One region of the Peribacillus sp. RS7 genome, then DNA from elsewhere that is predicted to be linked to it. Evidence: riboswitches for the same ligand, from Rfam matches in the RefSeq annotation. Region 1 holds a riboswitch; the other holds the start of a gene.

The links. Region 1 has a riboswitch for ZMP and ZTP ahead of ACDZ29_RS04910 (phosphoglycerate dehydrogenase). Riboswitches for the same ligand answer to the same signal wherever they lie in the genome.
Region 2: it holds a riboswitch for ZMP and ZTP, as region 1 does, so the genes downstream of both, ACDZ29_RS26550 (APC family permease) here and ACDZ29_RS04910 (phosphoglycerate dehydrogenase) in region 1, are expected to answer to the same signal.

Annotation. Positions count from the first base shown of each region.
Region 1 is NZ_CP168135.1:950,388-961,510, reverse strand. Features, by position in the region: gene ACDZ29_RS04960 (response regulator) at 5-1,177, opposite strand; gene ACDZ29_RS04955 (sensor histidine kinase) at 1,239-2,999, opposite strand; gene blaOXA (class D beta-lactamase) at 3,399-4,190, opposite strand; gene ACDZ29_RS04945 (alpha/beta hydrolase) at 4,407-5,051, shown strand; gene ACDZ29_RS04940 (Type 1 glutamine amidotransferase-like domain-containing protein) at 5,101-5,745, shown strand; gene ACDZ29_RS04935 (iron chaperone) at 5,843-6,220, shown strand; gene ACDZ29_RS04930 (PTS glucose transporter subunit IIA) at 6,307-6,798, shown strand; gene ACDZ29_RS04925 (hypothetical protein) at 6,960-7,115, shown strand; gene ACDZ29_RS04920 (VOC family protein) at 7,151-7,567, shown strand; gene ACDZ29_RS04915 (GNAT family N-acetyltransferase) at 7,637-8,152, opposite strand; ZMP/ZTP riboswitch at 8,453-8,531, shown strand; gene ACDZ29_RS04910 (phosphoglycerate dehydrogenase) at 8,670-9,869, shown strand; gene ACDZ29_RS04905 (hypothetical protein) at 10,126-10,293, opposite strand; gene ACDZ29_RS04900 (hypothetical protein) at 10,290-10,451, opposite strand; gene ACDZ29_RS04895 (hypothetical protein) at 10,903-11,123, opposite strand, start outside.
Region 2 is NZ_CP168135.1:5,369,144-5,380,266, reverse strand. Features, by position in the region: gene ACDZ29_RS26595 (MFS transporter) at 1-578, opposite strand, end outside; gene ACDZ29_RS26590 (DUF2848 family protein) at 591-1,262, opposite strand; gene ACDZ29_RS26585 (GntR family transcriptional regulator) at 1,246-1,914, opposite strand; gene ACDZ29_RS26580 (GntR family transcriptional regulator) at 2,602-3,300, shown strand; gene ACDZ29_RS26575 (M20/M25/M40 family metallo-hydrolase) at 3,325-4,494, shown strand; gene ACDZ29_RS26570 (ABC transporter permease) at 4,507-5,349, shown strand; gene ACDZ29_RS26565 (ABC transporter permease) at 5,346-6,134, shown strand; gene ACDZ29_RS26560 (ABC transporter substrate-binding protein) at 6,158-7,240, shown strand; gene ACDZ29_RS26555 (ABC transporter ATP-binding protein) at 7,254-8,336, shown strand; ZMP/ZTP riboswitch at 9,333-9,411, shown strand; gene ACDZ29_RS26550 (APC family permease) at 9,468-11,060, shown strand.

The sequences.
Region 1 (11,123 bases):
TTATTTACTTCTGATCTGCATTCTTTTCACCGTTTCGGTACTCGAATGGTGTCATGCCAACCACTTTTTTGAATAGTTTTGAAAAGTATTTCTCATCCTGATAGCCGAGCATTAAAGAGATGGAGTAAATGCTTTTTTCGGTTTCTCTTAACCAGCGTTTTGCTTGGTCAGTTCTAAGTTTAGTGACGTATTTGGACAGGAGCATTCCGGTTTTTTGTTTGAACTTTCTTGAGATATGTTCGCGACTTAAGAAGAATACATTCGATAGTTTTTCTAAACTCAATTCTTCCATGTAATATTTTTCAACATATGAAACGATGTCCTCTATGCGACGTGCAACATCCAAGTCATCCAAACGGTGGATGGATCTGAAGTTTTGATTTTTCATTGCTTTTTGTAATGACTTAAAGGAATTGTGGATATCCCCCAATGATTCCAAGGGCTCGCCACAAACAAGGCGAACAGGAATATCAAATTGATGACTGATCCATTCTTCAACGGATAACCAATGGTCAGGTATGGTGATCACTAGACAAAGATTATGATCATTCTGAAGCGCAAATACATTTCCGATTTTCCGCTCAACAAGTTCGTCAGCGAGTAACTGAATGTAGGGGGCAGGATGGTGCATTTGATAAAAGGAAATTAATGTAAGATTGTATCCGTCTGCTTTTGGAAGATATGACTCAATATCGTTTTTGTCGAAGTTTTCCCCCATACAAGCGGCAGTAACTATTTGATTACCCCGATACCTTTTAACATCTTCATATACACCGGTATCTTCATTAGCACGAACTTCCTCTTCATTCGCCCATGATTTAACGGCTTCTTCCAGTGTTTTGTTAAATGCATCAGCTTCAATCGGTTTTAACAAATAATCGAAGCTGCTAAACTGAATTGCTTTACGCATAAATGAATAGTCGTCAAAACCCGAAATTAATATCACTTTACCAGGATAAGAAATGGAATCTAGCCACTCGATTAGTTCCATACCGCTCATTCCAGGCATTTTCACGTCTGTAAAGATGATTTCCGGACTTTCCTTCTCTATCATTCTTTTTGCATCATCGCCATTACTTGCTTCTAATAGTTGGGTGATACCGTATTTTTCCCACTGCCCCAAATGGCGTATTACGTCACGTACATTGAACTCATCATCGACAATTAAAGCTTTCACAGATTTCATCTCCTTATATGAATGAGTTAAAGTGTCCGTTTTTGAATAGCTACGAAGCAATCTATTCATTAGCAAGCGGAAATTCTAGTGGAATCACTATCTTAACGGAAAATCCTTGTCCTTGATACGTATCCACTTCCAGGCCTGCTTTTGATCCATAATTTAGAACTAAACGGTCATAAATATTTTTCAGACCGATATGATTATGTGAATATGTGCTTTCATGTGGGGACGCGTATATATTTTCTCTTAATATTCGAAGCTCCGCCTGAGTCAAACTAGGACCCGAATTTTCAACGATGAGGTGTAAAAATTCTCCTTGTATTTCTCCATGAATAGTTAAATGAGCCTGATAGAAACCTTCTTCATAACTGTGTTTAAAAAAGTTTTCAACGAGGGGCTGAAGAATCATACTTGGAATCGTCATATCAAGGATCGTCTCGCTTATTTTAATAGAATAGTTCACATTGTTTCCAAAACGCTCCATTTGAAGGTTTAGGTATGCTTCTATATAATTCATTTCATCTCGAACCAACACCCATTGGTTTGCCTTAATGGAGTAGCGCATCATTTTAGATAGTGACGTCAATAAATGGTAAACTCTTGGAGAATTAGATCTTAGGGCAACTGCACCAATAGATTGTAACGAATTAAATAAGAAATGCGGATTAACCTGAGATTTTAATGCTCTGAATTGGTTTTTTCTATTTTCTATTTCGAGTTTATATTCTCTTTCAATGTGTAGATTGATTCGGTTCATCATATCCTTCATATGTTTTTCCAGCTCACCAATTTCGTCTTTTCTTCCATCATCAAAGGGGACATCCATATTTCCACCTTTTATTGTTCTCACTTTCTTGCTAAGAAGTTTAATGGGACGAGTGATTCTGTATGAAATAATACCAATCATTAATAGCCCTAACAAGCCGACTATTAGTCCAACAATTATATTTGTATAGGCAGTCTTCCGGACATCATCGAATAATACATGATTAGGGGTTATCTTAACTAATTTCCAATGATTTAGAGTTCCTGATAATGTTTTGGTTAAGATAATATCTTCACCCGTAATCTGCTTTTTAAATTCAGGAGTAATTGATTTTCCTATAAGGGACCGATCATTTGCATACATGACATTGTTATGTGAATCCATAAGTATTACAGATTCTTCATCCTTTTGAATAAGGCTGTTACATATACGGGCATAGGCATCCAAATCTATATCAATTGTAATTATTCCGAGATATTCGTTTGAAGGCACATCGACTATTTTATGGTGAAAAGTCATCACCATCGTGTCGTCCGACTGGGGAATGATTGCTGTGTCATTGTAATTTTGAATTTGATGTGGCGGCTCAATCATGTAATTAGAGTCAGAGCTATAAAAGTGTTTTATCGGCTCCTCATTTAATAAATCGGGTTGAGGTTTCCGGGCACTGACCGTCGCATTATAAACTGTAAACGATTCTTGATCCTTATCAATATAAAACCGTACTTGACGGATTTCGTTTCGCATCAGATAAAAGGTTTCTATACTTTTTTCCATCGCAATTGGGTTAAAGTATATCGAGTCTTCAAAACCATTCTTGAAAATCCGGAATAAATCGGGATTTCGATATAATAGATAGGGAAGATTAATCATGTCATCAAAGTATTGCTCCAGTTCTTCAGCGTTATTCTGAAGTTGTTCTTGGCTATTTTCAAGCTCATGTCTCTCCACACTATTTTTTGTATAGCTGTAAATCAGAAACACTGATAGAAAATACGGTAAGATGATAAAAAGAAGTAACATTAACAATAAGCGACTTTGAATGGTTTTCACAGAAGGTGCCCCTTTCGCTAAAGGCCCATTATTTATTTCATGCAGAGTTTATATAAACGTTACAAACAAATAATCCTTAGCTCCATTTTATTATGATGCAGTTTTTTTGCTTTATTTAGTCAGTCTTGAATACTATTTTAAAACTATATCAAATAAACACGTATCGTCAACAAGGCATAAACACGTGATGCCCATTGAGAACATGGAACAAAAAACTATTCGATATAAAAAAACGGGAAATTCATAATTTCTCATTTTTCAAAATTGGAGGAAGGAAGAGTATAAATGATTACGACTATAGTAGCTTGTCTAGAAGAGTTTTGAATGTGTTTGCTGACAATTCAGGTGAAGTTTCATAAAGTAAAAACGCATGCCCGAATTAAGAGCATGCGTGAACTATTATTCTTTTATGATTTCCAACTCTTTCAGGGTATCCAGTGTAATCGTTTTGGCTTTGCTTCCGCTGCCATCCAAGTTGGTGGCGAAAGCCCATTTGCCTTTGTCCGTTTCGATGTAACCCACATACCAGCCCAATCCCATATCGGAAAGGCGTGTACCGGTTTTTCCATGGAGGACATATGAGTCTGCTTCTTCATTGATCATGATTCTCTTAACGGTTCTCATATGCTGCTTATCGATAGGCAGTTTTTCCTCTACAAGGTTTTCGATGAATCGGACTTGTTCCCGGGCAGAAATCTTTATGCTGCTGTCCAGCCAGAACTGATCGATTCCACCGGAGATATCATGATTGCCGTAATCGATTAGTTTCACATATTGCTGCATGTTTTCCGCCCCGATATCGTGGGCCAGTGCTTGATAATACCAGATCACTGAATGTCTCATGGCTGAAGCCAGCGTATGATCCCTGTTCCAATCTTCAAATTCCCTGATTACGCCATCCCAGCGCTTCACTTCATATTCATCGCTTACCGCTTTTGTCTGTAAGCCGATTAATGCATTCGCCACTTTGAATGTCGATTCTGGAGTGTAGCGTACTTTACTTCTCTGTTTGTTATAGATGAATACTTTATCATTTTTTAAGTTTTGGAGAACCATCGTGCCTTCCGCACCATCGAAAGACTCCCCGATATCCAGTTCTTTCACCTTTTGATCGTTTGCACTTGCATGAATCGAGCCCATGGAACCAGTGACTAGCAGGACAAGAATGAAACATAACGCTTTGATTTTCATTACACACTCTCCTTTAAGGCATGGATTGATCGATCATCAGAAATACAGAATAACTTCCAAAAAATAGGTTGACAGCTAAAGTATACCTATTCCCGATGAAAAACGAAACCTTATTCTTGGATTCTATCTAGATGTATCAATCAAGGAGGAATGCAGCGGGTAGCTAATGAATATATAGAGCAAACGATAGAATGGATTCAATGGGAGGAATCTATCATGAAGGTTAACCAAGGAAAAATAAATAGTAATGAAAAAGAAATTACATACACGCATATTGAAAATGGAAGCCCAGCCGTTTGTTTTATGTTTTCTGGTGCGGGTTACACGTATGAGAAGCCGCTATTTTATTATTCGACAATGATCATGCTTCAAACTCAGTATGATGTCGTGCATATTCATTACTCTTACGACCAGGATATATTCAAGCATCCGTTGGTAGATATCAAAAAAGTGATAGTTAATGATATTAATCCCGTCATAACTGAAGTTCTTCAAAATCATGAATATCAAGAAACTGTGTTTTTGGGCAAATCACTTGGTACCATACCAATCATCAACGGAATTATGAAAAGTGAGCGGTTTATGAATTCCAAAATGATTTTGCTTACGCCACTATTGAAGTTCGATTCGATTTTTGAAGGGTTATTAAGCAGCCACCATTCAGTACATATAATAATAGGAGAAAAAGATCATCATTATATTCCAGGTAAAATTCAAATGATTGAAACAAAAACGAATATAAGTATGGATAAAGTTCCCTATGCTAATCATTCTTTGGATAGTGAACCTTTGAATACTTCAAGGTCGATTACCATGCTAGAAGGTGTAATGAAAAGAATGGAAGAGTTCTTAAAGATATAACTCATTTAAGTTAGGGTAGCGGGAAATAACGAACGAAGGAGATAAAAATATGAATCTTTGTTTTATTGGGGGAGGAAATCCTTTAACAGGGGAACTTGATGAGGTCATGAAGCGGATAGCCACTTATGTTGAACCTGAAAGCAGGGTTTTGATCATTCCGTTCGCTACAGAACATGCAAAACGGGATGGATGGTTTCAATCTGCTAAAAAATCATTCAACGATATAGGTGTAGAGAATATTCAGCTTCTTAATGATGAACTTGGCAATGAAGAAATGAAAGCAAATATATCAGTTCAAGATGTACTTTACTTCACTGGAGGAAGACCCGAAATATTAATGGAATGTATGGTCAATAAAGGTTTGATACAAACGGTAAAGGAATTCAAAGGTTTAATGATCGGTGTTAGTGCAGGTGCGCTGGCCTTTTGTAAGGATTGCCTTATAACGAAAGACGAGGATTATCCTGAAACCCAAATACTGAGAGGACTTGGATTGGTGGACTTTAGTGTCGAAGTCCATTATGAAGATTCTGTGGATGAAGAACTCATTCCTCTATCAAAGGAGAGGGATATATATGCCATCCCAAATGGAGGGGCCCTATTTTGGAATGATGAGGGGTTAACATCGATTAAGAACATTTTTCACTTTAGTGACACTAAAAAAAATAAACAAAAGAAGGAAAGTGATTCTTGAATCGGGTTGTGTTTGGAGCACTTCTTCTTAAGGGTAACGGAAAAGGATAGGGTATAATAGTGGGCAGTGATCGTTTAGATTATGAAAGGAGTTAAACATGGAGGAAATTCAATCAATTGATGAATACATTATGCAATTTCCCGAAGAAGTTCAGGAGATACTGAAAACGTTAAGAAAAGTCATAAAAGATTCAGCACCGGCTGCAGAAGAAAAGATCAGTTATCAAATGCCTACTTTTGCTTTAAACGGAAATCTGGTGCATTTCGCTGCCTATAAAAAACATATTGGATTCTATCCAACTCCAAACGCGATTTCTGCTTTTGAACATGCTTTATCTGAATATAAATGTTCAAAAGGAGCCGTTCAGTTTCCACTTAACAAGCCAATTCCTTATGAATTAATAACCAAGATGGTTACATTTAGAGTGGAAGAGAATAAGAAGAAAGCAGAAGGTAAATTGAAAAAGAAAAAATAATCTCGACTATTATCAGAATTTACTAAACACTAAATGTAAGCTGTAAGAAGCTTAAAATCAACTGGAAAGAGAAAGGCAGGAATATTATGTTTAAAAAATTATTCGGTAACAAAGAAAAAGTGGAACAACTACTTGCTCCTATAAATGGACAAGTAATAAATATTGAAGATGTTCCGGATCCGGTATTTTCCGGTAAGATGATGGGGGACGGAATAGCGATTCTTCCTGAGGAGGGGCTCGTTGTTTCTCCTATTGATGCAGAAGTGATCCAGGTTTTTCATACTAAACATGCTTTGGGCCTTCGCACGAAGCATGGCTTAGAATTGTTAATTCATATTGGATTAGAAACAGTGAACCTGAAAGGCGAGGGGTTCGAAGTCCATGTCACAGAAGGGCAAAGGGTAAAAGCAGGGGACAAGCTTGTTACATTTGATATTGAATTTCTAAAATCCAAAGCTCCAAGCATCGTAACTCCGATTGTTGTCACGAATGGCGACCTGGTTGAAAAAATAGAAAAAACAGATAGTACACAAGCAAATATTAAGGAAACACAGATTATGAGTGTTTATTTGAAGTGAAAATAAAGGTCCTTTATTAGACGCGATTCTACATGTCTACAAGTTTAGCAAACGGAATCATTAGCCTCACGGATGCTTATGTTCTAATGAAGCATGAAAATTATTGAAAGCGACCTTTCTGCTTTACGAAGCCTGCACAGCGGCATTGTGGAGCGGGATAGTTGAGATTGGAACTGATCAGGCATGCACTTGCAGTGAAAGCGACGTTCGGCGTTGAATGGGTTTTATTATGCATACCTAATAGGGAGGGAGGCACGGTGAGCTCTCCTTTTTTGCTGCAAGCAGGATTATCGGGAAGTGCAGCGAATAGTAGGTGAATGAACATAAAATAAATCAAGCGAGGGTGAATTTGATGGGAGTTCAAGCAGAAAAGATCTTTGTAAACTTGCCTGTTAAAGATTTGGATGCCTCAATGGAATTTTTCACAAAGGTCGGCTTTGAATTTAACGAGCAAATGACCAATGAAAATGCAACGTGCATGGTTATCAGTGAATCCATATATGTCATGTTATTGGTGGAAGATTACTTTAAAACGTTTACCAAGAAGGATATCCCGGATCCAGCAACAACTACGGAAGCAATCGTAGCCCTATCGGTTAAAAGTAAGGAAGAAGTGGATGAGGTCGTGAATAGGGCACTGGATGCTGGCGGAAAGCCTTTTAATGAAGCAATTGATCATGGTTTCATGTACGGTTGGAGCTTTAAGGATATCGACGGTCATTCTTGGGAAGTGTTCTACATGGACGAAAGCGGATTTAATCAAAATTAAATCAAATGAAAGACACAATCCTTCACTTAGGATTGTGTCTTTTTTTGAAGTTCGGTGTCGTAGGTTTATTCATAACAATACCGGGCTAATATCCTTCCATTCATAAACCAATAGATTTATTTCAGCGCCAGCGATTTTGATTTTTTCGGTTTTAAGCAATTCAGCACCAAATGCCTCATAGAAGTAACGAGATTTATTATCTTCAAGCACCTCAACGAGAATGGTCTTGAATCCAAGTTCTTCAAATTTAAAAAATAACTCTTTGATAAGTTTCTTTCCTATTCCCATTCTTTGAAAATTTTCGAGGATATATATTGCAGTTAAATCACCCGAATCCTCAACTTTATTTGTTTCCCTTTTACCACCAGCTATAAATCCTACTATTTTTCCCTCGTTATTCTCTGCTACATAAATATGATTCCCATCACTGGATATATTCTTTATCCATAAATCTTTCCTTTTCTCATAAGACAGATTATCTAGAAAATCACTTGGTATTATATTTTCATAAGTGGTTCTCCAGCAATCCACATGGACTATTGCTATACCTTCAGCATCAGCAAGCGTTGCCTCTCTTACTAACATATTAATTCCCCCTAATTATCTTTTAGTTTGCTATACTTTCTTTATTTTACTAATATTATCCATTTTACAACAAAGCTGTCCGGAATAGTCCAAGAATATCAACAGCCACTTTCAACAGTGCCTTTTTCCAACGAGTAATAGCCAATAATTAATTTCGTCGATATATTCCTAATTTCGGAGATAAAACGATAGATTTCGTCGATAAAGTTCTGGTGAGATGTGACTTCTTCAAAAAAAGAGATAAATCTTTAAAATGATATTGAAGATTGCTGAATAATTTGATAAAATAAAATAAATGAAAAGACTATGTGCAACTGGCGAAACACGGATAACCGTGAGGGAACACATAGTGTCGTAGCCGTTCGCCTGGGCAGAGGTAAGGGATTTTATCCCTTGCCTCTTTCTGTGTATTTACAGAGGATAGTAAAGGTTTAGAGAATGCAGATTTTCACGGATTCAAAATCTTGTCAATATTTTGAAACTTCAAAACTATCATAACCAAAGAGGAGCAAACAAAATGAGCACAGTACTTTTAGAAAAAGTCAAAACGATCAAAGCGTTAAATAATATTGCCGAAAGCGGGCTAAATGTATTCAACAAAGGCGATTTCAAAGTCGACAATGACAGTGAAAACCCTGATGCGATCGTACTTCGCAGCTTTAACATGCATACTATGGAATTCGGCGATCAGTTAAAAGCAATTGCAAGGGCAGGGGCAGGAGTCAATAATATTCCGGTCGACAAATGCACAGAGCAAGGAATCGTCGTTTTCAATACACCTGGAGCTAACGCAAACGCTGTAAAAGAAATGGTGCTAACGTCATTAATGGCTTCATCTCGTAACCTGTTTGCCGGTGTGGCCTGGACAAAGACGCTGGAAGGCGAAGGAGAACAAATTCCAAAGCTTGTAGAAGCAGGAAAGAAACAATTCGTTGGTAAAGAAATCAAGGGGAAAACTCTTGGCGTAATCGGTTTAGGAGCGATCGGTGCACTTGTAGCGAATGATGCCCTGGATTTGGACATGGATGTCATTGGGTTTGACCCGTTCATCTCTGTTGATACAGCTTGGAACTTGTCCCGCAATGTACAACGCGCCATGACAATTGAACAATTGTTTGCAGAATCTGATTACATTACAGTACACGTTCCATTAACTGATGACACTAAAGGAATGTTTAACCAAGAAACATTTGGCATCATGAAGCCTGGCGTACATATCTTGAACTTCTCACGCGGCGAGCTAGTGAATGAAGCGGATATGGAAGCGGCACTTGAGAGCGGGAAAGTTGGCAGGTTCATCACAGACTTCCCGAATGAAAATGTGTTGAAAATGAAAAATGTCGTTCCAATTCCGCATCTTGGTGCCTCTACACTAGAATCAGAGGAAAACTGTGCCATCATGGCAGCTCGTCAGTTGAAGACCTTTTTAGAAACAGGGAACATCAAGAACTCTGTGAATTTCCCGAATACTGCCATTCCTTATACAGGAAATCGTCGTGTGGCAACTTTCCACGAAAACGTTCCTAACATGGTTGGGCAAATCACACTGGCTGTATCTGGCTTTAATTTGAACATCGCTGACATGGTTAACAGAAGCCGTGGGGGATATGCGTATACGATCATCGACATTGAGGGTGAAGTAAACGGCGATATCATTCCTGGTTTGGAAGCAAAAATCAAACAAATCGAAGGTATCGTCACAACTCGTATTATCTAATTGGTACCGGAAGATAGATGATAAATAGTGAAAGCCTCAATTCCTTTAAGGAGTTGGGGCTTTTTTTTAGGCTTTGTTAATGTTTTTGAACAAAAAAAGCCACTTATTGTGGTGATCATATTAAAGTGACTCACGTGTTGAGAACGAACTCAGCCTGGCACGGGTTATGCCGTGCAGCTCGATACAGTCTGTAGAAGTCAAAACTTCTTCCATCACGAATTGATTAAGATCGAACTTCTCCAAGATTAAAAATCTGTCATGGTTTCACTTCCGTTTCTTCTTCATAATGTACAAACAACATCAAGTAGATTGCGAATAGAAGATGCAAATAAAGTGGAATATTCTTATCATTTTGAATGACAACAAATATGAAAATTCCATATAGCAAAATTGGAATGGTTAAAAGGATTCTGAGCTTAGTCACATGTCATCCTCCCATTTATCCTCAAATATTAATACATCAAGCATTTGAGCCACTTGAAAATCCTTTTCTGCAATTGCATTTATTAAACTTGTACAATTATTTTCCCTAAGAACATCTGCTAATAATTGTAAATCCATTGTCATTACTGCTGGTTTCATAGTGTCCTCCTCCTAATTTACCAAATATTCTGTCAGTTACGTTATTACAATAGTATGAAGTACAGGGAAAATGCTGTCAATCAATATTCCATCTGTACTCATTTTGAGTTAATGGATTCAAAAGTTATCTACCAAAATCACTATCTCAAATATTAATCTGCATAGTTAGATAGTCATTGGTGTGCCTCCTTGCATCCGTTCACTTCATCTCATCGCATTTTCCGTTTGGGAAAGGGTTTATTTTTTGCCATCCTATGTGGGCATCAGGATTACATCAAAATGTAATATCATGATGGGAAACATTTGAAAAGATGAGGTATCAGAAAAGTAATCCCTAAATTCTCAACCAACCTGTCAGTTCAATAAGGCTTTTGGTAATTTGCTATAGGAAAGAATCGTCCCTAGGAAATACAGAGACGATTCACACCCTTTCTACACAGAAAGGATTTCCCTATGTTGTTCTGCCCCAAAAATTCTGATACTGATGAAGGATATTCGATGTTAAAAAAGCTCCAACAGGAGGTAATTGCTCGGCATAGGTATTACCACTAACAGGAAATTCATTCAGAGCTATATCAGTAGTGGCAATCCACGATCCAGACTCACCTGCTTGTAAAGAGGGAGGCTTCATAAGAAAACGTCCGCGTAAAATAAAATGTCGAACTCTAATCT
Region 2 (11,123 bases), 1.2 Mb from region 1:
TGAATTTCAGGATAGTCCCGGGCTATAACATACCATACACCTGCAATGATTATTCCTATTAATCCAAAAATATAAAATACAGCTTGCCAACCAAAATATTGATAGATATAAACCGTGACGATAGGGGCGATAACTGGTCCAAAATATGAACCTGCCAATAATGCACTGGATGCTCTGGCTTTTTCATCTCTTCTAAACCAGTTTGTATTAAATACGGCATTAGCTGGAAACATCGGTCCTTCACCTATCCCAAATAAGAATCTCACCATATACAAGAGACCATGAGATTTAACTAAACCCGTCAAACCCGTAAATACTGACCACCATACTAGAGAAAAAGCGATCATTTTTCTAGGACCGAATTTTTCTGCCATAAGTCCTGCCGGAATTTGAACTAACGCGTAACCTAATGAGAATAGTGATGCGAGCATACCAAACTGCACTTTATCTAAACCTAAATCATCCATCATTGGTTTTGCTATAATTGAAATATTCGATCTATCCATGTAAGCGATTACACCTATTATAAAGAAAAAGAATGCTAGTCCCCATCTAACTTTTGTAGGTTTCTTTTTCAAAACAATTCCCCCTTAATAAACAATGGAATAATGATGTGTAATTTTTCTTTTTAACTTGGGGTGTTCGATTTCATATTCAAATTTATCACCAAAAATAAACCCATTTTTTGTAGGAACAGTACCTGAAAAAATAATAGTATGTTCTAAATCCTTTTCCCCGAACTTGTCCAGCTTTTCCAATAATACATCAACCTCTAAGAGTGCATCTAAAGTGTCTTCTTGATATAAACATTTCTCTCCATTTGAAGTAACATAAGAACGTAAAATAATATTATCCCAATCTTCTTTTAAATCTGCTAATCTCCAAAAATCAGTTGCAAGAGGTTTATCACAAATTGATTTAGACTTTAAAATATCTTCTTTTTCTACTTCTCGATCAGTATGATCGCTGCCAAGGGTAACCAACCATTCTTTTCCGTCATGGAATAACACATATTCTGTTTCCCCAGAGGAAAATTTACTTCCATTACATTCATTAGAAAAATTCAGTTGTTCTATTTTTTGTGGATATATCATCGGTACATGGGGTGGAGGTGCAATACCTAATTCTTTTAATTCATCTATGTGCTCTTGAATTTTTTCTATATTTCGTCCACCATATCCAACAACGATTACTTTATTAATATCAATTTCATGCTTTTTGACCTCTCCATTAGAAAGATGCAAATTAATTACTTTTCTCATTTGAATTCCTCCTCAATTGATTAATGATTTCATTTTTGGTATTTTCCACATGGTTATTTGATGCAACCAGAAGTTGATTAATATCTTGTGATTTTAAACCCTGCACAATTGCTTTATGTTCAGATATTGTTTCCTCAATACGCGACTTCTCAGTTATGGCTTTTAACCCAAACCATCTAATCTGATCACCAATTTCCTCAAACCATTTTTCTAATCGCTGATTTTTAGTTAAAAATACAATTTCGGAATGGAACTCTTTATCTAATTCAATAAATCTTTGGTGATCTGTTTTATTTTTTTCTTGCTCCTCAATGTAACCTTCCAATACTTTTATTTGTTCTAGAGTAATATTTCCACACATTTTTTCTAATGAGAATCGGTCAATAATCATTCGAATTTCCATTACTTCAATTACATTTTCCTCGGTAATTTCATTAATAAACGTACCAACCCGTGGTTTTGAAATTATCCATTTTTCTCTTTCTAACAACGACAGGGATTCTCTTACAGGAGTCCTACTTACACCTAACTTTTCACTTAGATCTCTTTCAAAAATGGCTTGACCCGGTAGAAGTTCGTAATTCAAAATTGATTTTTTGATTGCCTCAAAAGCTATATCTCTTAACGGCATAACTGGCTCTATTTTTTTCATTTTTCCTCCTCTTGGTATGTGGTATACCAACAACTTTATCACACGCTGAAAATTCAGTCAATTCATAATTGACAGATTTCATTGGTTCCTTTTTCTATCATTGTAGCAATTAGGATTCTGGCAAGGTTTCGAAAGGGGAATCTTCAACCGGCAGACGCGTTTAAACACGCAAGTTTTTAGTCCAGCTGGTTTTTATCACAACAAAAATTATGACAAAAGGTGTAATTAGTTGGTGGGCATGAAATGCTTTTTTCCTTCATATACCGTGGTGAAATGGTGGAGGTGATACCATTATTACTCAGTTCGCAGACCTAGGAAGTTGATCATTCTCCTGTAAATAGTATTCAAAACTTCATTTATTAACTTAACAAAGTTGGTGAATGGAGATTCTGTATAAAAAAGGTCGAATTCCAAAAATAGATGATAGAAGAGAACTGCCCATATTTAAACATAAGCACTCTTTAAAAAGGTTTTAATTAAAGGCAAATTTAAAGGAAAAGAAAAGGACACAGCAACTTCTCCAATTCAAAATATTGTTCCGGTTTTTCAAATGTAAAAAGTTTTGAGTGGCACGGGTTTTTTGGGTAAATGAATTATTAATAAAAAATTCAGAATTATAAAATAAATATATTGTGTATTGTATACAATATGGCATATAATGAGTTTAATTTACAAAAAGGAGGGCAAATGGATGCAATGAAATTAAATAAAATTAAATCCGTTTCAATCGCTTCAGAAGTTTTTGATCAACTTAGATTAAAAATAATCAATGGTGAGTTGAAAAATGGAGAGCGATTGGTTGAAATGAATCTAGCCAAGGAAATGGGAGTAAGCAGAACTCCTGTTAGAGAAGCGGTACAACGGCTAGAACAAGAAGGTTTAGTTGAAATACTCCCCAGAAAACACTGCGTTGTGAAAGGCATAACCTTGGAAGCCATCAATGAAATTGTCCTCATTCGTTCGTTATTAGAGCCTACTGCTGCTAGAGTCGCAGCGTCCAAAATCACCGATGAACAGCTATTGAAATTAAAAAGTTATCTAGATCAGTCTGAAATGTATTTTCAACAAGGTAGAATTGAAGACCTTATGAAAGTCCATGATTTATTTCATGCGGAAATCATTAAAACTTCTGGGTTAAACAGACTGATCAATATGCTAGAAAACTTACATGATTATATTGTTCATTTTAGATATTCCTTTTTAAGCAGACCCCACCTTGTAGAAAGATCCATCAAAGAGCATTCTGAAATCTATGAAGCTTTATGTAGCCGTGACGAAGACAGAGTAGAAAAAGTATTTATCAAACATCTGAGCGGAATTACAGATTATGAAAGAGTGGTAATGGAAGATAGTATGCATTCCGAACAAATCGGTTTGGAAAAATGATGTAATCAGAACAGGGGGATTGTAATGAGTAATATGAAAACGACAAGTATCCGTGGGGAAATCAAAGAAACGATTCGAGTTTTAAGTGAAGAAGTAGGGCAACGATTCGCAGGAACAGAAGGTGAGTGGAAGGGTACTGATTATATACACCAAAGACTTAGCGAATTAGGAGTAGAAAATGAAAAGCAAGTGTATCCTTTTGTGGGGTGGGAGCCTGAAGGAACACCTGAGCTTGAAATCTTGTCTCCAATTCCTAAAGTATTAAAAACGGCTTATCTACTATTCTCTGGATCTACTCCAAGTACAGGAATTAAAGGGAAGCTTACATATCATGGAATAAAAGGCCTGATTCCGGGCGTGTATGATATGCCTTGTTACAATGTCTTAGGTGCTGAAGGAGAAATTTTGGCACAGGTTGTTGTAAATAGCGGCGGTGACCCTATTGCATTATTGAATCCAAGAGCAAAATTCCCAATTCCTGCTGTAGTGATGAGTTATGAAGATCACATTCGTGTTCAGGAGTTATTAAGTGAAAAACATGACATTGAGGTATTTGTTAAGGTAGAGGGCAAAATAAAGGAATGTAAATCGGCAAACATCATTAGTCATCCATATAAATCGAAAAATACGGTTAAAAAGAAAAAAGTAATTGTCTGTGGTCACTCTGATACTACGTTAAATACTCCTGGAGCCTATGATAATGGTTCAGGTATAGCAGGAATCGTTGAAGTTGCCAGAAGACTGAAAACCGAAAATCATGATTTTCCTTTTGATATTGATGTCATAGCATTTTCCAATGAAGAAGTCGGATTCATAGGAGCCGATTATTATGTGAACGATTTAAAGGAAAAAGGAACACTTAATGAGGTAGCGGCAGTTATCAATCTTGACCAAATTAGTGCGGGAGACAAGATATGGTCTTGGGTAGGGCCGGAAGATTTCCGTCAAAAGGTAAAAGAAAGTTTCAGAGAAGCTGGAGCTTATGATAGAGATGACTTCGAAGTTGATGTTGATACTCCTAAAGCGGGAGCCGATGAATGGATGTTCCATTTAGAAGGGATTCCAACGGCGCTCCTTATGTTTTGGAGATTACCGGACTATCACCGTCCGACAGATACTATGGAAAAAATCGAATATGACAAAGTGGAGCTTATTATCGAGACTGTTTTCAACTTACTCAATCGGATAGAGTAAAGGAGAATTCCCATGTCCAAAAAAACTGTTCTTATCCTATTAGCTCCATCCGTATTGATCTTATTGGGACTTTTTGTTATTCCTTTAATTGTTGTTCTTAATAATTCCATCTTGGATGAAAGCGGAAGAATAACTTTTCAGCATTATCTTTCATATTTTAACGATCAACACTATTTATCTATTACCATACGATCAATAAAAATCTCCTTAATAGCAACATTTATCACCTTGTTGGTCGGTTATTTTATCGCCTACTTCACCACCAAATATATCAAGAGTAAGATAATTAAGCGTATTGCCTATATCGTGATCATATCACCATTATTTACGAGCGCTGTCGTAAGATCATTTGGATGGATGGTCATTTTAGGGAATAACGGATTTATCAACAAAACTCTATTAGGGCTGGGTATCATCTCCCAGCCTCTAAGACTTCTGTATAATGAGACTGGTATAATAATAGGTTTGGTGTATATTTTAGCTCCCTTTATGATTTTATCCATTACGACGGTTTTGGAGAATATAGACAGCAGGCTGGAAGAGGCTGCGTCGGATTTAGGTTTAGGTCGTTTACAAACCTTTCTAAAGGTAACGCTTCCATTAACAGTCCCAGGAATATTGGCTGGCAGTGTGATGGTTTTCTCTCTAGCTATTAGTGCTTATGTTACGCCTGCTATGCTTTCCGGTGGAAGGATCCAATTGATCGCGACCGTTATCTATGAACAGATGATGCAGGTATTCAACTATCAGTTCGGTTCTGCGGTTGCTTTTGCTGTGTTAATCTTTAGCTTTTTGATTATTGGATTAAACCATTATTTATTAAGGTCTGACTGGATGGAGGGGGGAAGACGTTGATCTCTAAACTAGTAATGTGGACAATAGGTGGCTTCCTGCTTTTATTTCTGGCCTTTCCATTATTGGTGTTGATTAATGTTTCATTTACTGAACTAAATTATTTAAGTTTTCCTGGACAAGGATTTACATTGAAATGGTATCAAAAGCTTTATGAGGATATATCGTACGTAGAATCCTTCATATATAGTTTTAAACTATCGGGTGTTGCTACTCTAGGTGCGATATTAATTGGTATTCCAGCCTCATATGGTTTGGCAAGGAATAATTTTAAAGGCAAGGGGATTGTGATGAGTCTTATCTCATCCCCTCTCTTGCTCCCTCAAATCTTCTTAGGCTTGGCACTGCTTCAGTTTTTTTACTACTTTACTAATAGCCCACAGAATTTCTTAAATCTAGTGTTAGGTCATATCATTATTACATTGCCTTATGTTGTTCGGACGTGTGTGAATAGCTTCCTGGGGATAAGTCCGTATATTGAAGAAGCAGGAAGGGATTTAGGTGCGGGTGCATTGAAAACCTTTTTTTTCATTACATTGCCACTGATGAAATCTAGTATTATCGCAGGAACGCTGTTTTCCTTTGCTGTTTCGTGGGTAAATGTTGAAGTTACGATTTTCTTGACCTCTGCCGATCAGATGGCACTTCCGGTTAAAATGTTCAATTATGTTCAGTACAACATCGATCCAATGATAGCTGCTGTTTCAGCCGTGACGATTTATATTGCATTTTTCTTAATTCTTGTCATTGATATGTTAGTAGGCATTGAAAATGTTGCTTCAAAATAAAACATGGGACTAGGGGATGTTATATGAAGAAGTTAAGTGTTTACACCATTTTGTTGGCAATTATTTTAGTGGTAGCTACCGGTTGCGGAAAGCCCGTTCAACCAAATAGTGGGGCGACTGAAGCCAATACAGATGTACAAGAACAAGAAATATCGATTGCCATTTTCGGTGGTGATTGGGGCGAAACTATCAAGAAGCATATCATTCATCCTTTTGAAAAAGAGACTGGTATCAAGGTAAAAATCATTGAAGGCAATTCAACGGCAACTTTTTCCCGTCTATTACAGGAAAAAGGCGCGCCTACCATTGATTTAGCATTAATGGACTCCGGAATTTCTGAACTATCCTACGAAAAAGGAATTGTTGAAAATATTGATAAAAGTAAACTCAAAGAAAACGCTGCCCTTCTGCCAGAAGCATATCAAGGTAATGGTGAAGAAGTATTTGGAGTAGCTCTAGGGTATTGGGGGCTAGGGATTGTTTATAACAAAGACGTAATTAAAAACCCACCAAAGTCGTGGAAAGATCTTTGGAAGGAAGAGTACAAAGGAAAAATAACGGTCCCTACACCTGCAACTACCGGAGGCTTTCCTTTATTGGTACAAGTTTCTGAGCTAGAAAGAGAAGCAAAAGGAAAAGTAGAAAAAGGACTTGGGAAAATGAAGGAATTAGAAGTAGTAGCATACTTCGATGGTTCTGGAACGGCTACAAATCTATATCAAAGCGGGGAAGCATCAGTTGGAGCTCACTACGGAGGCCCTACTTATGTAATGCAAGACCAAGGTCAACCGATTGAATTTGTTGTTCCGGAAGAAGGCGTTTTAGGTGCAGGTAGCTTTTGGCATGTTGTGAAAGGCTCGAAAAAGTCTGAGCAGGTTTATTCCTTCTTAAACTATGCTACTACTAAGATTGCACAGGAAGGAATTGCGAGTGATTTATATTTGGCACCAGTTCATAAGGATGTTGAATTAGATGAAACAACCCTTGAAAGAATGCCTTATGGCAAAAACGGCACCTTACAGGATTTGAACATGCCTGATTATAATCTCATAAACCAGCATCGAGATGAGTGGAACGAGCTATGGAACAGAGAAATCGGAAATTAAGGAGGTTTCAATCATGTCAGTGGTTCCGATTGTAGAAAACAATATAGCACATGTAGCCAAAGAAAAAGACAGCATTATTGAGTTACATAGCATCACGAAAAAATATAGTCAAGCAACTGCCGTAGACAACATTTCCCTTAATATAAAGGAGGGTGAGTTCCTCTCGCTTCTTGGTCCAAGCGGATGTGGGAAAACCACTACCCTTAGAATGATTGGCGGTTTTGAGCTTCCAAATCAAGGCAGTATAAAGATCGATGGAAAAGAAGCAGGGAATTTGCCACCCAACCAACGTCCGGTAAATACGGTTTTTCAAAACTATGCTTTGTTTCCTCATTTGAGCATTTACAATAATATTGCTTTTGGATTAAAGCAAAAAAAAATATCAAAAGCGCAAATTGCAAGTGATACAACCGAAATGATCGAAATTATGGGGTTGCAGCAGCACATGGAAAAATATCCAAGACAACTTTCAGGTGGGCAGCAGCAAAGGGTTGCACTTGCAAGAGCTCTGGTCAACAAGCCAAGAGTGCTCCTTCTAGATGAACCACTAGGAGCATTAGATTTAAAGCTAAGAAAAAAGATGCAGTTTGAATTAAAAAAACTTCATGAACAATTCGAAATCACGTTCATATATGTCACTCATGATCAAGAAGAAGCATTAATCATGTCCGATCGAATTGCTGTTATGAACCAAGGTAGAATCGAACAAATTGACACGCCTCAGCAAATCTATAACAATCCAAAGACTCTTTTTGTTGCCGACTTTATTGGGGAAACGAATGTAATAGATGTGGATCTATTAGAAAGCCAGAATAGAGAAAATCTATTAAAAGAGTTTTCCCAAGTTAAGAATTCAGATAAAAAGCTTGTAATAAGACCTGAACACTTAAAAATTACCCAAAGTCGCTTTCAGCCTAATCGAATTACGTTTGAGGCTAAATTGAAAAAGGTCCATTTTGTTGGTTCAAAAAGAGTGGTAGAGTGTGTATCAGGCTCTCAGGAGATTGTTGTTAACCTATCTGATGAGGAGCAAATGGATCATCTAGGTGAGAGTATTTGCTTGAGTGCTAGAAAAGACTTGGTGAAAATACTTTAATATGTCGGTAAACTCTGTTTAGAGGAAACTTTTCACAGAGCTTTTTTCAATTCAAGTAACAGGACAGCTGCTCAAACTTTCTAATACTTCATATTTTTATTTCAGTAAAATAATAAAAATATATAAAATTTTTTCGTTGGGTAATTCAGCTAAATCTGACTTTCTCTTCAATGATTTTAAAATTTGTAAGGTGATATGCTTTTCTTTAGTTCTCTTACCAATAGAAGTACTGCTACTGTAAAAAGGACTATCAGGATTAATAGGTAAATTCTAATAATAGTTATTTCTCTTCAAATCCACCCATTGGTTAGCTTTTCTTACCTATTAATCTTACTATTGAAATTCCCATTCTTCACCGGAGTTAAGCAATTATTCTCGGAACAGTTCCGTTAAAACGAAGTCATACCTAGCCGATTGTAATAATTAAGGGATAATGATAGGGAAAGATATTTTGTAACGGATTAGGTGAAGATGATCATGAAGCTAATCATCATATGTGGATAATAATGATCAGATTTGGAAATTTAATCTACGTTCATCACTCTAGCTATGCCGAGTGTGTTTCACATTAGTTAAATATAATAGACACTAATTAAAGTTGTGCATAAGTTGTGGACGAAACAAAGAGAGATAAAGAGAAATCTTCATCCCTCAGGTATTTTCCCCAACTTGTGCATGGCTTTTTTTTGAGGAAGAAAAGAACAGTTTATGTAAATGTTGTTGGGATATAATTTGTAAAATATGAACGGTTTATTTTGCGAATATAAGCTCTTAAAGATTTTTAAGTATAATGTTAAAGAAAAATGATTATATTGATGTAGCATGTGTTCTGGAAATCGAATGTTTGCTTTTTGGACCTTGATTTTCCTATTTTATTCAAATTAAAATGAATATTGATAGGGAATTACGAAAAATAAATAAGATTATATATAAAATATAAATATTTTTAAAGTGTTGTGAAATTTAAAATAATCCTATATACTATAAAAAAACTATTTTCCTATATGTAACTGGCGCAACATGGAGAACCATGGGGGAGCATATAGAGTATAAGCCGCGCGCCTGGGCAAACACTTGATCTATAAATAGATCAAGTGTTTTTTATTTTCCTAGGAAGAGGTGTAGGTAGAGATGAGTAATATGCATAGAAATATGGGGACTTTTGCTTTAACTATGACAGGTATTGGTTCTATTATCGGCTCAGGTTGGTTGTTCGGAGCATGGAAAGCTGCCCAGATTGCTGGGCCAGCAGCTATTTTTTCTTGGATTATCGGTATGGTTGTAATTTTATTTATTGCATTATCTTACGCAGAGCTTGGGGCAATGTTTCCTGAAGCTGGAGGAATGGTTAAGTATCCTCAATATTCGCATGGTTCTTTTATTGGATTTTTAGCTGCGTGGGCGAACTGGATTTCTATCGCTTCGACTATTACCGTTGAGGCCATTGCTTCTGTACAATATATGAGTACGTGGCCTTGGGAATGGGCCAGATGGTCTCATTCCTTAGTTGATAACAATATCTTAACGACCAAAGGATTATTCATAGCTTCTTTACTATTATTGTTCTATTTCTTCGTCAACTATTGGACAGTTAACCTTTTTGCTAAGGCAAATTCATTTATTACTATTTTTAAATTAATTGTTCCAGGTGTAATGGCAGGATCGTTATTTTTTGCTGGATTTCATGGTGAAAACTTTACAAGTTCTCAAGGAATCGCACCATATGGTTGGGCAAGCGTTTTAACAGCAGTAGCTACTTCTGGTATAGTGTTTGCGTTTAACGGATTTCAAAGTCCAGTTAATATGGCAGGAGAAGCGAAGTCGCCGAATAAGTCTATACCAATTGCTGTTATTGGGTCTATTCTAATTGCAGGTTTTATATACGTTATTTTACAAGTTGTTTTTATCGGTGCAATCGATCCGTCTATGATTGTGAACGGATGGAGTCAACTGAATTTTAATTCACCTTTTGCAGATTTGGCAATTGCTCTTAGCCTTAACTGGTTAGCGATTGTATTGTATGTAGATGCGTTTGTATCACCGTCTGGTTCAGGTGCCACTTATACAGCTACAACTTCGCGAATGCTTTATGGAATGCAGAAGAATGGGTACTTACCGAATATCTTTGGTACATTACATCCACTTTATGGTGTTCCTCGTCCAGCGATGTTATTAAACTTAGGCGTATGTTTTATCTTTTTATTTTTATTCCGCGGATGGGGCGTACTTGCTGAAGTGATTTCAGTTGCTACACTTATTTCGTATATCATGGGGCCAGTTGCATTGGCAACTTTAAGACGTACTGCTTCTCATTTTAACCGTCCATTTCACTTAAAAGGTGCTTCTATTATTGCACCTTGTGGATTTGTTTTTGCATCGCTTACTTTATACTGGGCGCGTTGGCCATTAACAGGAGAAGTCGTTTTCATCATTGCCATTGGACTACCTATTTACTTTTATTATCAAGCTAAAAATAAATGGAATGGTTTCAAAAAACAATTTTTATCAGGTGTTTGGATGCTTCTTTACTTAGGTTGTATGATTTTGATTTCTTATATTGGAAGTGAGAAGTTCGGCGGAAAAAATATTCTTACATTTGGCTGGGATATGGTGGTCATCGCATGTCTGGCACTTTGCTTCTATTGGTGGGGAGTTAAGAGCGGGATTAAAACAGAATACTTGGCTGAGGCTGAAAAAATCAACAAAGAATTTATTAATAAATAACTCTTAGTGTAGACACAGCTATATGAGTAAAAAGAAAACATGGTTACTTTATGACCATGTTTT